Regions from separate parts of the Streptomyces sp. NPDC079167 genome, predicted to be linked through region 1. Evidence: riboswitches for the same ligand, from Rfam matches in the RefSeq annotation. Region 1 holds a riboswitch; the other holds the start of a gene.
The links. A riboswitch is a leader RNA that binds a small molecule or an ion and turns the genes downstream of it on or off. The one in region 1 is predicted to bind glycine.

Region 1 (7,715 bases):
AGATCGTCAAACGGTTCCTGGACACGGGGGTCGCTCTGCAGAACATCCGGACCACCGTGCAGCACCTCAGGGCGCGCGGATTCACGGATCTCGAGCGGATGACCCTGATGAGCGACGGTGCGACGGTCTACGAGTGCTCCTCGCCCGACGAGGTCGTGAATCTCCTCCAGGGCGGCCAGGGCGTCTTCGGCATCGCCGTCGGCGTCGTCTGGCGGGACGTCGACGCGGCGCTGTCCCAGCTCCACGGAGAGCGTGTCGACACAGGGGAGACGCTGATCGGCCACAACCCCGCCGACGAACTCGCGCGTCGCCGTAATCGCGCGGGCTGAGTCACCGGCACGGTACGTGCGCCGGGCAGGGCGGTTGTCAGTGGCATAGGGCAGCATCGGTCCATGTGAGAGCCGCGCCCACCATTCTGCATCTCGACATGGATGCCTTCTACGCCTCGGCCGAGCAGGCGTCGAAGCCGAGCCTGCGCGGCAAGCCGGTGGTGGTGGGCGGCCTGGGGACGCGTGGCGTGGTCGCCACCGCGTCGTACGAGGCCAGGCGTCTCGGCGTGCATTCGGCGATGCCGATGGCACAGGCGAGGCGCCTCGCGCCCAACGCCGCCTATCTGGTCCCGCGCTTCGCGCTCTACCGGACGGTGAGCGACCAGGTGATGGAGCTGCTCGGGCGGCTGTCCCCGCTCGTCGAACCGCTCAGCCTGGACGAGGCCTTCGTCGACCTGGAGGCTGGCGGGGTCGCCGACGACTCGGAGTCCGCGCGGGCGATCGGCGGGCAGTTGCGCACCGTCATCGGAGCCGTCACCGGACTCAGCGGCTCCGTCGGCCTGGCAGGCTCCAAGATGCTGGCCAAGATCGCCTCCGAGGAGGCGAAACCGGACGGGCTGCTGCTGATCGAGCCCGGCACCGAGCGTGAGCTCCTGGCACCCATGTCCGTGCGCGTCCTCCCGGGCGTGGGCCCCGCCACAGGTGACCATCTCCGGCGCGCCGGAATGACCCTCGTCAGTCACCTGGCGGAGGCGGGCGAGGCGGAGCTCGTGCGGCTGCTGGGCAAGGCGCACGGCGTCGCGCTCCACCGCATGGCGCAGGGGTACGACGACCGCCCCGTCGTCGCGGAGAGGGACGCCAAGTCCGTGTCGGTCGAGGACACCTTCGACGTCGACCTCCACGACCGGGTGCGCGTGAGGACGGAGGTCGAGCGGCTCGCGGACCGGTGCGTGCAGCGGCTGCGGGGCGCCGGCCGTTCCGGGCGCACCGTCGTCCTCAAGGTGCGCCGCTACGACTTCTCGACGCTCACGAGGTCCGAGACGCTGCGTGGCCCCACGGACGACCCGACGGTGGTCAGGGAGGCCGCTGCGCGGCTTCTGGAGGCCGTGGACACGACCGGCGGCGTCCGGCTGCTCGGCGTCGGTGTCACGGGGCTGGCGGACTTCACGCAGGAGGACCTGTTCGCGCAGGCCGCCGACGCGGAGCACGCCGCCGGGAAGTCCGCCGCGGCCGCGGCGGATGCCGCGGCGCACGAGGGGCGGCGCGGGGCGGAGGAGGAGCCCGGCGGGGAGACCGCGGCGAGCGAGGAACAACTGGCCGCGCGGCGCTGGCCGGCCGGGCACGACGTACGGCACGAGGTCCACGGGCACGGCTGGGTGCAGGGCAGCGGCGTCGGCCGGGTCACCGTGCGCTTCGAGGAACCGTGGACGCCACCCGGCCGGGTGCGGACGTTCCGGATCGACGATCCGCAGCTGCAGCCGGCCGATCCGCTCCGTCTGGTCCGGGACCCGGTGGACTACTCCTCGTGGCCCGCGAGCCTGCCGAAGTCCCTGTCCGGAGCCGGGTCGGCTGAGGGGGAGGAGTCCAGCCCGTAATGGCGGTAGAGCTGCAACTCCTGCTCGGGAGAGAGATGGCGGCCCACGCCGAAGTCGGGCGCGTCCTTGATCAGGGCCCGCTCGAAGGGGACCACCAGTGCGCCGTCGACGAATTCGCTCGGTTCCAGCGGGACGAACGCGTCCCTGGTGAAGAGACCGGTGCGGACGGCGGCCCACTCGGGGACCCCGGTGGCGTCGTCGAGATAGACCTCGTCCACCGTTCCGATCTTTGCACCTTGTCGGTCGAAGGCCTTGCGGCCGATCAGGCTGCGCGGATCGATGTCGGTCTGCACGGTGCCTCCCACTGGTCACGACTGCATCAGGTGGTCGCGGCTGCTCCACAGGCACTACGAAATGCCAGATCCCGGAGGTCGGCCACTCGAGACGGCCCGCCCCGGCCCCGCTGGTAGGCTGGAGCACGGCTGCTGACCCTGTGCGGGAGAGTCCTCCGGAGCGATTCGGAGGCGCCGAAGGAGCAACTCCTCCCCGGAATCTCTCAGGCCCCCGTACCGCACGGACGAGGTCACTCTGGAAAGCAGGGCGGGATCCGTACGGCACGTGCCGCGACGGGGACCACCCTCACCGACGGTGAAAGCCGGTATGCCCCGGGGCGTGCCGGTGAAGCTCTCAGGTCGAGATGACAGATGGGGAGGCCGTTCGGGCAGCCACGCCGTGGCGCCCCTCGCAGGTCGTGACAGACCAGGAGGCCTCCATCATGACCCCCCGTCGCACTCCGCTCTCCCAGCTGGAGCAGGGCATTCCGTTCGAGCAGCGCCACATCGGGCCCGATGCCGAGGCCCAGGCGAAGATGCTGGCCCAGGTCGGCTACGGCTCCCTCGACGAGCTCACCGCCGCGGCGGTGCCCGACGTGATCCGGAGTGCCGAGGCACTGAACCTTCCCGAGGCCCGTACGGAGGCCGAGGTCCTGGCAGAGCTGCGCAGCCTCGCCGACCGTAACCAGGTGCTCGCACCGATGATCGGGCTCGGTTACTACGGCACGTTCACCCCGCCGGTGATCCTGCGCAACGTCATGGAGAACCCCGCCTGGTACACGGCCTACACGCCGTACCAGCCGGAGATCTCCCAGGGGCGGCTCGAAGCCCTCCTGAACTTCCAGACGATGGTCGCCGACCTCACGGGGCTGCCGACCTCGGGCGCCTCGCTCCTCGACGAGGGCACCGCGGCGGCCGAGGCCATGGCTCTGGCCCGGCGGGTCGGCAAGGTGAAGGGCGGCGTCTTCCTGGTCGACTCCGACACCCTGCCGCAGACCGTCGCCGTGATCGAGACCCGCGCAGAGCCGACCGGTGTCGAGGTGGTCGTCGCCGACCTCGGCGAGGGCATCCCCGCCGAGATCGCCGAGCGGGGCGTCTTCGGCGTGCTGCTCCAGTACCCGGGCGCCTCCGGCGCCGTGCGCGACATCAAGCCCGTCATCGACCAGGCGCACGAGCTGGGCGCGATCGTGTCCGTCGCAGCCGACCTGCTGGCCCTGACCCTGCTCACCTCGCCCGGCGAGCTGGGTGCGGACATCGCCGTGGGGACCACCCAGCGCTTCGGTGTCCCGATGGGCTTCGGCGGACCGCACGCCGGCTTCATGGCCGTGCGCGAGAAGTTCGCCCGCAGCCTCCCCGGACGCCTCGTCGGGGTCTCCGTCGACGCGGACGGCAACAAGGCCTACCGGCTGGCGCTGCAGACGCGCGAGCAGCACATCCGCCGTGAGAAGGCCACCAGCAACATCTGCACCGCCCAGGTGCTGCTCGCCGTCATGGCCGGAATGTACGCCGTCTACCACGGGCCCGAGGGGCTGCGGACGATCGCCCGGCGCACCCACCGGTTCGCCGCCATCCTGGCCGAGGGGCTGCGCGCCGCCGGAACCGAGGTCGTGCACGACGCGTACTTCGACACCCTCACCGTCCGCGTTCCGGGGGGAGCGGCCGGTGTGGTCGCCGACGCGCGTGAGCGCGGAGTGAACCTGCGGCTCGTCGACGCCGACCACGTCTCCGTCGCCTGTGACGAGACCACGACCCGCACCCAGGTCGCCGCGGTCTGGGCGGCCTTCGGGGCCGGGGGCGACATCGAGGCGCTGGATGCCGGAACGGCCGACGCGCTGCCCGAGGGGCTGCTGCGCGGCGACGACGTCCTCACCCACCCGGTCTTCCACCAGTACCGCTCCGAGACGGCGATGCTGCGCTACCTGCGCAAGCTCGCCGACCGCGACTACGCGCTGGACCGCGGCATGATCCCGCTCGGCTCCTGCACGATGAAGCTCAACGCGACCGCCGAGATGGAGTCGATCACCTGGCCCGAATTCGGCGCGCTGCACCCCTTCGCGCCGGCCGAGCAGGCGCAGGGCTTCCTCACCCTCATCCGGGAGCTGGAGGAGCGTCTCGCCGAGGTCACCGGGTACGACGCCGTCTCCATCCAGCCCAACGCCGGCTCGCAGGGTGAATTCGCCGGCCTGCTGGCCGTGCGCGCCTACCACCGGGCCAACGGGGACCACGGACGCACGGTCTGCCTGATCCCGTCCTCCGCGCACGGCACCAACGCCGCCAGCGCCGTGATGGCCGGGATGAAGGTCGTCGTGGTGAAGACCGCCGACGACGGCGAGGTCGACATAGAGGATCTCCGGGCCAAGATCGCGGCCCACCGCGACGAGCTCGCCGTCCTCATGATCACCTACCCCTCCACGCACGGGGTCTTCGAGGAGCACGTCGCGGACATCTGCGGGGAGGTGCACGACGCCGGCGGCCAGGTGTACGTCGACGGTGCCAACCTCAACGCCCTGGTCGGTCTCGCCAAGCCGGGCCACTTCGGCGGCGACGTCTCCCACCTGAACCTGCACAAGACCTTCTGCATCCCGCACGGCGGCGGCGGCCCGGGTGTCGGCCCGGTCGGAGTGCGCGCCCACCTGGCGCCGTACCTCCCCAACCACCCCCTCCAGCCCGCGGCGGGCCCCGAGACCGGCGTCGGGCCGATCTCGGCCGCTCCGTGGGGCTCGGCGGGCATCCTGCCGATCTCATGGGCGTACGTACGCCTCATGGGGGGCGAGGGTCTGAAGCGTGCGACGCAGGTCGCCGTACTCGCGGCCAACTACATCGCCAAGCGCCTCGAACCGCACTTCCCGGTCCTCTACAACGGCCCGGCCGGCCTGGTCGCGCACGAGTGCATCGTGGACCTGCGGCCCGTCTCCAAGGCGACCGGTGTCAGCATCGACGACATCGCGAAGCGGCTGATCGACTACGGCTTCCACTCGCCGACCATGTCGTTCCCGGTGGCCGGGACGCTGATGATCGAGCCGACGGAGAGCGAGGACCTGGCTGAGCTCGACCGGTTCTGCGACACGATGATCGCCATCCGCGGTGAGATCGACAAGGTCGCCTCCGGCGAGTGGAGCGGGGACGACAACCCGCTGCGCAACGCCCCGCACACGGCGGCGGCGCTCGGTGGCGAGTGGACCCACGCCTACAGCCGCGAGGAGGCGGTCTTCCCCGCCGGCGTCACGCCTTCGGACAAGTACTGGCCGCCGGTGCGCCGGATCGACGGTGCGTTCGGTGACCGCAACCTCGTCTGCTCCTGCCCGCCCCTGGACGAGTACGACCAGTAAGCAGGGATACGCGTCGGGGCCGGTGCGGAGACTTCTCCGGCCGGCCCCCGTGTTCCGTCTGCCGCGGTCAGGCGGCCTTCGCCACCTGAGCGCTCTTCAGTGGGCGGTGCGGGGCGATGATCTGCCCGTCGGGGAGCAGCTCACCGGTGTCCTCGAAGAGCAGGACGCCGTTGCACAGGAGGCTCCAGCCCTGTTCCGGGTGGTGGGCCATCAGACGTGCGGCTTCCCGGTCGTTGGAGTCAGCGGTCGGGCAGGGTGGCTGGTGCTGGCACATGGGTGGGTTCTTTCGCTGCGTCGATTCGAGTGTCCTGCGGCTGGACGAATGGCTCATGGCCGCCCCCGTATCAAGTCGGTCCGGTCCCAGTGTTGCCCTACGGACGTCTCTCCGCAGGGATTTCGCGGCAGCTGCTGTTCTCCTCCCCTGACGCATCACCCGGCCGGACGGTTCGATCCAACTGGGCTGTCCGTTCGGATGGTTCGGGGGGACCTGACCGGACTAGTCCGGACGGGTACGGTCGCGCCCCCGCCGAGCAGCTCGGCGGGGGCGCGTGGGTCAGGGGTGTCAGGCCGGCGAACCGAGGAGGCCGGGAAGTTCGGGAAGGTCCGGAAGAGGCGCCGGGGCGACACGCAGTGTCATGACCGGGAGCAGCTCCGCGACGTGGTGCGGACGGTGGGCCGTGATGCCCGGGGGAGCGGGTGCCAGGGGCACCAGTACATCGGTCGGAGCGAGCGTGCCGGCGCCGGCGTCGGCCTCGATGTCGTGATGCAGCCACAGCGTGAACATGTAGAGCTCGGGCACCGACAGCAGCCGGGGCTGGTAATGCGCCGTCGCCGACTCCGCCTGGCGTACGGCGAGTTCGGTGGAGACGATGTACGGGCCCTCGAAGAAGTGCGAGAAGGTCCAGCCGTCGGCGGTGAGCATGGTGTCCGCGGCGGCGACGGCGCGCTCACCGCTGCGGATCAGGAAGCGCCAGCCGGCGAGGCGGGTGCGCGGTGCGGCGTCGTTCGGCACGATCCGGTCCAGTACATGGACGGGGAGCGGGAGTTCGGGGCTCAGCGATCCCTGGACGGACCGGAGAGCGGGCGTATGGGCCTCGCGGACTGCGGTGGGAGAACCGAGTGCCGCGAGAACGCTGCGCAGTGCGGGCGCTGGGGCCGGAGAAACATGCAGCGGCATAGTGGGTCGCCTCTCACTTCGGAGACACGGTGGTGCGTGGGCGGGTGCAGACGGCGCTGTCGGCGTGCGGGGCCAGAGGAAGGCCGGTGACGGGGCGGACGGACCGATGCGTCAACTCTCTGCCTCGTTCGCAGAGTTTATACGACAAATGTTCACACGGTGTTTCGGCTAGCCGACCCGCATATTGCCCGCAAGGTGGATTCGAGACTTTGAATTGCGCGTTTTCTGTGGATCCGGGCCGCTCCCGACCCGCGTCGCCAGGTACTTTCCCGGCGCGGCGGTAGGCTGAAACACGTCGGCGTTTCAGCCGGGCAACCCGATCGGGCAAACTGCATATGCCCCATGCCTTCGGAATGTGCCTCCGGCTCCAGTCACCAGACTACTGGGTGCCCATCGGTCGTGGGGACGTTACGGATCATCTCGTCGGGGCATTATCGATCGTGATACGAGCGGCCTGTGCCGCGGGCCGCCCACTCGAGGAGGGACCCTTCGATGGGCGAGAAGGTCGTGGCGGGCGCCTTTGCCGCGTCCGATCGGCAGGCGTACCGCGAGAAGCTCACCCAGTGCCTGACGGGGCTGGAGAGGCTCCTGTCGGAGCGGAGGTTCGATCGTCCCAGGAATCTCATGGGACTGGAGATCGAGCTGAATCTCGCGGGATCGGACGGCATGCCGAGGATGCGGAATGCGGAGGTGCTCCAGCGCATCGCCAGCCGGGATTTCCAGACCGAACTGGGGATGTTCAACCTGGAAGTAAATATTCTTCCCCACCGGCTGAGCGGCCGGGTATTCGATCAGCTGGCCGAGGAGCTGCGCACGGGGCTCGCCTATGCCCACCGCAAGGCCGCGGAGGTCGACGCGGGGATCGTGATGATCGGCATCCTGCCGACCCTCGGCCGGGACGACGTGGTTTCGGCGAACCTCTCGGACGTCGACCGTTACACGCTCCTCAACGACCAAATGGCCGCCGCACGCGGCGAGGAATTCGTCCTCGATATCGAAGGTGTCGAGCGATTGGTCGCGACCTCCGCCTCGATCGCCCCCGAGTCGGCCTGTACCTCGGTCCAGTTGCACCT
Region 2 (7,715 bases), on a different contig from region 1:
TCGTCGCCCGTGCGGAAGGGGTGCTTCAGGACGGTGTCGTCGGGAACGATCGGGTTCTCGCCGGCCACCGCGTCCTCGTCGACGACGAAGCCGCCGCCCACCGAGTAGTACGTCTTCTCCAGGAGCGGGGCGCCGTCGCGGTCGTACGCGAGGACCGTCATCCCGTTGGCGTGGTACGGCAGGGCCTTGCGCCGGTGCAGGACCAGCTGCTCGTCGGCGTCGAAGGGGATGTCGTGCATGCCGAGCAGGTTGATGCGCCCCGAGGCGCGGATCTCCTCGACGCGGGCGTCGGCGCCCTCGACGTCGACCGTGCGCGGCGACTCGCCCTCCAGACCCAGCAGGACGGCCTTCGGGGTGCCGTGCCCGTGACCGGTCGCGCCGAGCGAGCCGTACAGCTCGGCCCGTATCGAGGCGGTGTGGGCCAGCAGGCCCTCGTTCTTGAGGCGGCGGGCGAACATGCGGGCCGCGCGCATCGGACCGACCGTGTGGGAGCTGGAAGGGCCGATGCCGACCGAGAAGAGGTCGAAGACCGAGAGGGCCACGGGAGTACTCCTAAGGCGTTGGTGGACGTCGTTGTCCGCCGGGTGGTGCGGGGACGGGCCGGTGGGCCCGGGAGCGCGGGGCAAAGGGGTGGGGGCACCGGGCTCACTGTGTTCAGTGTGCGCGGTGCCCCCACCCTGCGTGCAAATTGCGGGTGACTACTTGATGCCGGGGTACAGCGGGAACTTCTCGGCCAGCGCGATCACGCGGGCCTTGAGGTCGTCGGCGTCGTACGTCGGCTTCAGCGCGGCCGCGATGATCTCGGCGACCTCGGTGAAGTCCTCCGCCTGGAAGCCACGGGTGGCCAGGGCGGGCGTACCGATCCGCAGACCCGAGGTGACCATCGGGGGCCGCGGGTCGTTCGGGACGGCGTTCCGGTTGACCGTGATGCCGACCTCGTGGAGCCGGTCCTCGGCCTGCTGGCCGTCCAGCTCGGAGTTGCGCAGGTCGACCAGGACCAGGTGCACGTCCGTACCGCCGGAGAGGACGGAGACGCCCACCTCGGTGACGTCCGGCTGCACCAGGCGCTCGGCGAGGATGCGGGCGCCGTCCAGGGTGCGCTGCTGGCGCTCCTTGAACTCCTCGGTCGCCGCGACCTTGAAGGAGACCGCCTTGGCCGCGATCACGTGCTCCAGCGGGCCGCCCTGCTGACCGGGGAAGACCGCCGAGTTGATCTTCTTGGCGAGCTCCTGCGTCGACAGGATGACGCCACCGCGCGGACCACCGAGGGTCTTGTGCGTGGTGGTCGTGACGACGTGGGCGTGCGGCACCGGGTTGGGGTGCAGACCCGCGGCGACCAGGCCGGCGAAGTGCGCCATGTCGACCATCAGGTACGCGCCGACCTCGTCCGCGATGCGGCGGAAGGCGGCGAAGTCCAGCTGACGCGGGTAGGCGGACCAGCCGGCCACGATGAGCTTCGGCTTCGACTCCTTGGCGAGGCGCTCGACCTCGGCCATGTCCACGACACCGGTGTCGTCGACGTGGTACGGGACCACGTTGTAGAGCTTGCCGGAGAAGTTGATCTTCATGCCGTGGGTCAGGTGACCGCCGTGGGCCAGGTTGAGACCCATGATCGTGTCGCCCGGCTTCAGCAGCGCGAACATCGCGGCGGCGTTGGCCTGCGCGCCGGAGTGCGGCTGGACGTTGGCGGCCTCGGCGCCGAAGAGCGCCTTGATGCGGTCGATCGCGATCTGCTCGACCACGTCGACGTGCTCGCAGCCACCGTAGTAGCGGCGGCCGGGGTAGCCCTCGGCGTACTTGTTGGTGAGGACGGAGCCCTGCGCCTCCATGACCGCGACCGGAGCGAAGTTCTCCGAGGCGATCATCTCGAGGGTGGACTGCTGACGGTGGAGCTCGGCGTCGACGGCGGCGGCGACGTCCGGGTCCAGCTCGTGGAGGGAGGAGTTGAGAAGCGACATCAGTGGGTCCCTAAGGTCTCAGTTGCCGGAGAACGCGGTGTACTCGTCGGCGGAGAGAAGGTCTTCCGGCTCCTCCGCGACGCGCACCTTGAACAGCCAGCCGCCCTCGAAGGGAGCGGAGTTCACCAGCGACGGGTCGTCCACGACGTCCTGGTTGGCCGCGGTCACCTCGCCGGTCACCGGCGAGTACAGGTCGCTGACCGACTTGGTCGACTCCAGCTCACCGCAGGTCTCGCCCGCGGTCACCGTGTCGCCGACCTCCGGGAGCTGGGCGTAGACGACGTCACCGAGCGCGTTGGCCGCGAACTCGGTGATGCCGACCGTGGCCACGCCGTCCTCGAGGGCCGACAGCCACTCGTGCTCCTTGCTGTACCGCAGCTGCTGGGGGTTGCTCATGACCTGAATTCTCCTGTACGCGGGGGAGTGCTGATGAACGGTGGTCTTACGGTGTGAGACACGACTGCGTCACGTGCGCGGCGCGCCGTGTGACAGGCGCGCCGCACCGCGTCACTTACGGCGCTTGTAGAACGGCAGGGCCACGACCTCGTACGGCTCGTGCTTGCCCCGGATGTCGACCCCGACACCCTCGGTGCCGGGTGCTGCGTGCGCCGCGTCCACGTAGGCCATGGCGATCGGCTTGCCCAGGGTGGGCGACGGCGCACCGGAGGTGACCTCGCCCACGACCTGCCCGCCGGCCACGACGGGGTAACCCGCGCGCGGTACCCGGCGGCCCTCGGCGACCAGGCCGACGAGCTTGCGGGGCGGGGCCGACTCCGCACGGGCCGCCGCGGCGGTCAGCGCCTCGCGGCCGACGAAGTCGCCCTCCTTCTCGAACTTCACGACCCTGCCCAGGCCCGCGTCGAAGGGCGTCAGCGCGGTGGTCAGCTCGTGCCCGTACAGCGGCATGCCCGCCTCCAGGCGGAGCGTGTCGCGGCAGGAGAGCCCGCAGGGGATCAGACCGTACGGCGCGCCCGCCTCGGTCAGCGCCCTCCAGAGCTGCTCGGCATGGGCGGGGGCCACGAAGAGCTCGAAGCCGTCCTCACCGGTGTAACCCGTACGGGCGATGAGCGCGGGGACGCCGGCGACCGTTCCGGGCAGTCCCGCGTAGTACTTCAGTCCGTCCAGGTCGGCGTCCGTGACCGACTTCAGTACGGCGGGGGAGTCGGGGCCCTGGACGGCGAGCAGCGCGTACGCGTCGCGGTCGTCCCGCACCTCGGTGTCGAAGTCACCGGCGCGCGCGGTGAGGGTGTCCAGGACGAGCTGGGCGTTGCCCGCGTTGGCGACGACCATGTACTCGGTCTCGCCCAGGCGGTAGACGATCAGGTCGTCCAGGATCCCGCCGTCCTCGGCGACGATCATCGTGTAGCGGGCCCGGCCCACGCCCACGGTGGCGATGTTGCCGACCAGCGCGTAGCTCAGGAAGGCCGCCGCCTGCGGACCGGTGACGGTGATCTCGCCCATGTGTGACAGGTCGAACAGGCCGGCCCGCTCGCGTACGGCGTTGTGCTCGTCGCGCTCACTGGCGTACCGCAGCGGCATGTCCCAGCCGGCGAAGTCGGTCATGGTCGCGCCCAGGGAACGGTGCAGGGCATCGAGGGCGGTGAGACGGGGGGCGGCGCTCGGGGCAGTGCTCATGGACATGGCTCCAGGGCATGACGACAGGGGGTGGTTCCCTCCCCATCTGTCATCGGAACCTGAGAGGTTCGCCGAAAGCCCCTGAAAGGGTCCCGACGGGGTCGGCCCCGTCAGCGTCGGCTTGCACCTTGGGTGGAGCCGCAGAGCGGCCCGCTTTTCAGATCTGCCTCATCCACGCGGTACGGGGCCTGAGAGATTCAAGGGAGGAACTTGCTCCTTCGGCGCCCGGCGCACACGGTGACCGGGACTCTCCCGCGCGGATTCAAACGGCCGGTATGCAGTTGGCGGGGTCATCATCGCACGCATTGCGGGAGAGTGGGGCGTCCAGGCCCGGACGGGTGCCGGACCCGACACGTACGGGCGGAAGCGGTTGTGCCGCATTACCTTTTCTTTACACTTCTTGGGCAGGTCAGTGGGTGACTCGGCAGGGGGAAGGCGATGACGTTGCAGCGCTACGCGACAACCGCGGGGGCGGCACGCGGTGCGATGCCCCAGCAGCCGGGCGTGCCCGCCCGGGAGCTGACGGGCGGGCCCGCTCCGGTGGTGCGTGATCTGCGGGGCGGGGGCGGCCGGGGGCCGCGCGGCCTGGACTTCACGGCGGGTGACGTGGTCGTGGTCTCGGGGCTGCCCGGCAGCGGGAAGTCGACGCTGATCCGGCGGGCGGTGAAGGAGTACGCGGTCGACTCCCAGGACACCAGGGACCGCTGGGCGGCGGCCCTGCCCGCCTTACTCCCGTACGCCCTCTACCGCCCCCTGGTGCGTGCCGCGCACTACACCGGGCTGTGGCGGGCGCTGCGGTCGGGCGGACCCGTCGTCGTCCACGACTGCGGCACGCAGGCGTGGGTGCGGAACTGGCTGGCGCGTGAGGCCAGGCGCCGGGGCAGCGGCCTCCATCTCGTCCTGCTCGACGTCACCCCCCGGGTGGCCAGGCAGGGGCAGCGGGAGCGTGGGCGCGGGGTCTCCGGATACGCCTTCGCCCGGCACCGGCGGGCGGTGGGCCGGCTGCTGCGCGACACGGAGACCGGACTGCTGCCGCCGGGGTGTGCCTCGGCGGTCCTGCTCGACCGTGAGGCCGCCGCGGACATCGACCGGATCTCGTTCCCGGAGGCGCGGCTCCCGCAGGAGTAGAGGACCCGGGGGCGTCACCGTTCGCATACGCACAGTTCGCAGGCGCTCCGCGCACTGTCCGGGATCTGGACGGTGCGGTGGACGGAGGTGCCGCCTCTGCGGGCTCTGCCCTCCTGCCGCGACCCGGTCTAGAGTTTCAGCCGCACCGCATGGCGAGAAAGGGACACAGACACCGTGGACATTCCGGCTCAGGCCCAGGCCCCGTCGCACCCGCCGCAGGGATGGCCGGCCAACGAGCTAGAGGAGGTGCTCAGTGCCTCGCTCGGCGTGCCCGGCGCGGGCGGAAGGCTGGTCGAGGTGCTCGGCCGCAGCCAGATCTGGGTCCCCCTCCCGAACGGCGGAGGGCGCGACAGCACCGACCTCGATCTGCCGACGGTCGACATCGACGGCGGCGCGTACGTCCCCGTGTTCAGCTCCGAGGCGCAGTTCCTCCAGTGCGTCGGCACCCATCTCTCCTTCACCGTCGCGCCCGCACGCGAGTTCGCCCGCGGACTGCCGCCGCAGCTCGGTATAGCGGTCAACCCCGGCGGCGCCGTCGGCGTGCCCCTGCCGCCCGGCGCCGTCGCCGAGCTCTGCCGGGCCGGGCGCACCCCGCTGGACGGCCCCGCGAGCGGCGGCCGGGTTCGGCTGTACGAGCCGGACTGGAAGGAGGACCCCGTCGACTTCCTCGCCGCGGTGTCCGCCGAATTCCAGGGGACCGCCGAGGTGAAGACCGCGCGCCGGGCGCTGGCCAGCATCGAGGGCGAGAGTCCCGTCCTCTTCGTCGGCGTCGAGTCCGCCGTGTGGGACGCCGCCGGGCAGAGCGCCCCGCTGGACGCCCTGGGGCGCGCGCTCGGCCGGGTCCAGGTGCCCTGGCCGGTCAATCTCCTGCTGCTCGACGTGGCGCAGGACCCGGTCGGGGACTGGATGCTGGAGAAGGTACGTCCGTTCTACCGGCGCGACGCGTACTGAGAGACGGAGCCGCCGTTGCCACGTGGCGTCAAGACGGTGTCAGGGGCGGCGCATAAGCTGGTTGGATGACGAGGCCGCCCCGTGTGCCCGGGAGTGGCACCACAGCACAGTGCGGCATGCGGGAACAGCGGAACGAAGAGGGGCGGGACCCAGGGTGAGTGCGTCAGGTACCGCGGCGGCCGGTCAGGTCGAGCACATGCTGCGCCAAGTGACCCCGGGGCGCCTCGACGCGTACGAGTCGCTGCTGCGGTCCCTCGCGGACGGCCAGGTCTGGATGCTCCTCTGGCACGGCACGGCGGGCTCCCCCGACGCCCAGTACGGCAACATGGAGGTCGAAGGGCAGGGTTACGCCCCCTGTGTGACCTCCGCCCAGGAGCTCTCGGCCAGCGGCTGGAACAGGGCCCACGAAGTGATCACGGGCCGCGACATCGCCCGCTCCCTCTTCCCCGACCGCTGGGGCATCTGGCTCAACCCGCACGCCCCCGGCGGCGGCGTCGGCATCCCGTGGCTGGACCTGCGCCGCATCGCCACCGACCTCGACCGGATGCCCGCCGGGCCGCTGCGGCTGACCGAACCCTCCATCGAACTCCCGCAGTTCTACGCCCTGCTGTCGCAGAACGCCCACCGCACCTCCGCCGTCCGCGCGCTGCGCCGCGCCTGGGTGCAGCCGGCGCTCGGCGCCCCGTACCTCGCGATCGGGCTCGACCTCTACGACACGGGCCGGCCGTCCGTCGACGCGGTCCGCGCGATGATGCAGCAGTCGATCGGCGTGGTCCCCGACGGGCTGCCGGTCTCCACGGTCTCGCTGTCCGACGAGTACGACCCCGTCGCGATGTGGCTGAACGCCAACTCCCGTCCGTTCTACGACCGCGAGGCGCACGCCCCGGCACCCGCTGCCCCGGGTTACGGCTACCCGCCCGCCACCGGGCCGGTACCGCACGCGTACTGAGAGGGCGTCGGCCGCCACCGCGGTGTCGCGGCCAAATAGTCACCTGAACAACGTAGTTGGGAGACATGTCCGTTAGCAACGGATTGGTTCCCCGGGGGCCCGCTCAACAAGCACAGCTGTCCGCATAACGGAAGCCTCTTGGCAGCATCACGTTTGAGCAAACATTCCCCGTCAGGTCTGGCGGGTGATCGCAAAGTGGTTGAAGACTCCACACAGCAGGTGCTCCATGCCCGGCGAAACCCTCTTTCAAACAGGGTCAGTTCGGCATGTGTGATCGCATCTGTCATGTTTTGTTAGAGCCGCTACAGCGGCGGTCACAGGCCGGCCACCGTCGGCCGAGAGGGGTCTCCAGCGCAATGACGGCACCGATCGAGACCACCGGGGCGGATGCGCGGCCCGAAACGGTGCTGGAAGGCGCCGGGCGCAAGGAGATCGAGGGCCGCTCGCTCGGCCGCATCGCCTGGACGCGCTTCAAGCGGGACAAGGGCGCGATGGCCGGCGGCATCGTCGTCGTGCTGCTGATCCTCACCGCGGTTCTGTCCAAGCCGCTCCAGTCGCTCCTCGGGCTCGACCCCAACGCCTTCAACCAGAGCCTGGTCGACCCCGTCATGCTGGCGCCCAAGGGCTCCCTGGGCGGGATCAGCTGGGATCACCCCCTCGGAGTCGAGCCGCAGACCGGACGCGACATCCTGGCGCGCATCCTCGAAGGCTCCTGGGTCTCCCTCGTGGTCGCCGTCGGCTCCACGCTGCTCTCGGTCGTCATCGGCGTCGTCATGGGCGTCGTGGCCGGGTTCTACGGCGGCTGGGTGGACAGCTTCATCAGCCGGCTGATGGACACCTTCCTCGCCTTCCCGCTGCTCCTCTTCGCGATCTCCATCTCCGCCTCCCTGCAGGGCAACGCCTTCGGGATGGAAGGGCTCACGCTGCGGATCGCGGTCCTGATCTTCGTGATCGGATTCTTCAGCTGGCCCTACATCGGCCGCATCGTCCGTGCGCAGACGCTGTCGCTGCGTGAGCGGGAGTTCGTCGAGGCCGCCAGGTCCCTGGGGGCCCGCGGCCCGTTCATCCTCTTCCGCGAGCTGCTGCCGAACCTC

Region 2: linked by a shared signal. The riboswitch ahead of gcvT (glycine cleavage system aminomethyltransferase GcvT) and the one ahead of gcvP (aminomethyl-transferring glycine dehydrogenase) in region 1 are both predicted to bind glycine.

The regions. Positions count from the first base shown of each region.
Region 1 covers NZ_JBFBLO010000009.1:8,362-16,076, forward strand. The annotation lists gene AB0P41_RS19785 (MerR family transcriptional regulator) at 1-329, shown strand, start outside; gene AB0P41_RS19790 (DNA polymerase IV) at 395-1,864, shown strand; gene AB0P41_RS19795 (PRC-barrel domain-containing protein) at 1,786-2,157, opposite strand; glycine riboswitch at 2,291-2,386, shown strand; gene gcvP (aminomethyl-transferring glycine dehydrogenase) at 2,580-5,465, shown strand; gene AB0P41_RS19805 (DUF5999 family protein) at 5,533-5,739, opposite strand; gene AB0P41_RS19810 (hypothetical protein) at 6,028-6,642, opposite strand; gene AB0P41_RS19815 (glutamate-cysteine ligase family protein) at 7,135-7,715, shown strand, end outside.
Region 2 covers NZ_JBFBLO010000007.1:108,101-115,815, reverse strand. The annotation lists gene AB0P41_RS16790 (L-serine ammonia-lyase) at 1-542, opposite strand, end outside; gene glyA (serine hydroxymethyltransferase) at 699-1,958, opposite strand; gene gcvH (glycine cleavage system protein GcvH) at 1,977-2,354, opposite strand; gene gcvT (glycine cleavage system aminomethyltransferase GcvT) at 2,466-3,593, opposite strand; glycine riboswitch at 3,761-3,858, opposite strand; gene AB0P41_RS16770 (AAA family ATPase) at 4,032-4,721, shown strand; gene AB0P41_RS16765 (enhanced serine sensitivity protein SseB) at 4,896-5,672, shown strand; gene AB0P41_RS16760 (enhanced serine sensitivity protein SseB C-terminal domain-containing protein) at 5,827-6,621, shown strand; gene AB0P41_RS16755 (ABC transporter permease) at 6,978-7,715, shown strand, end outside.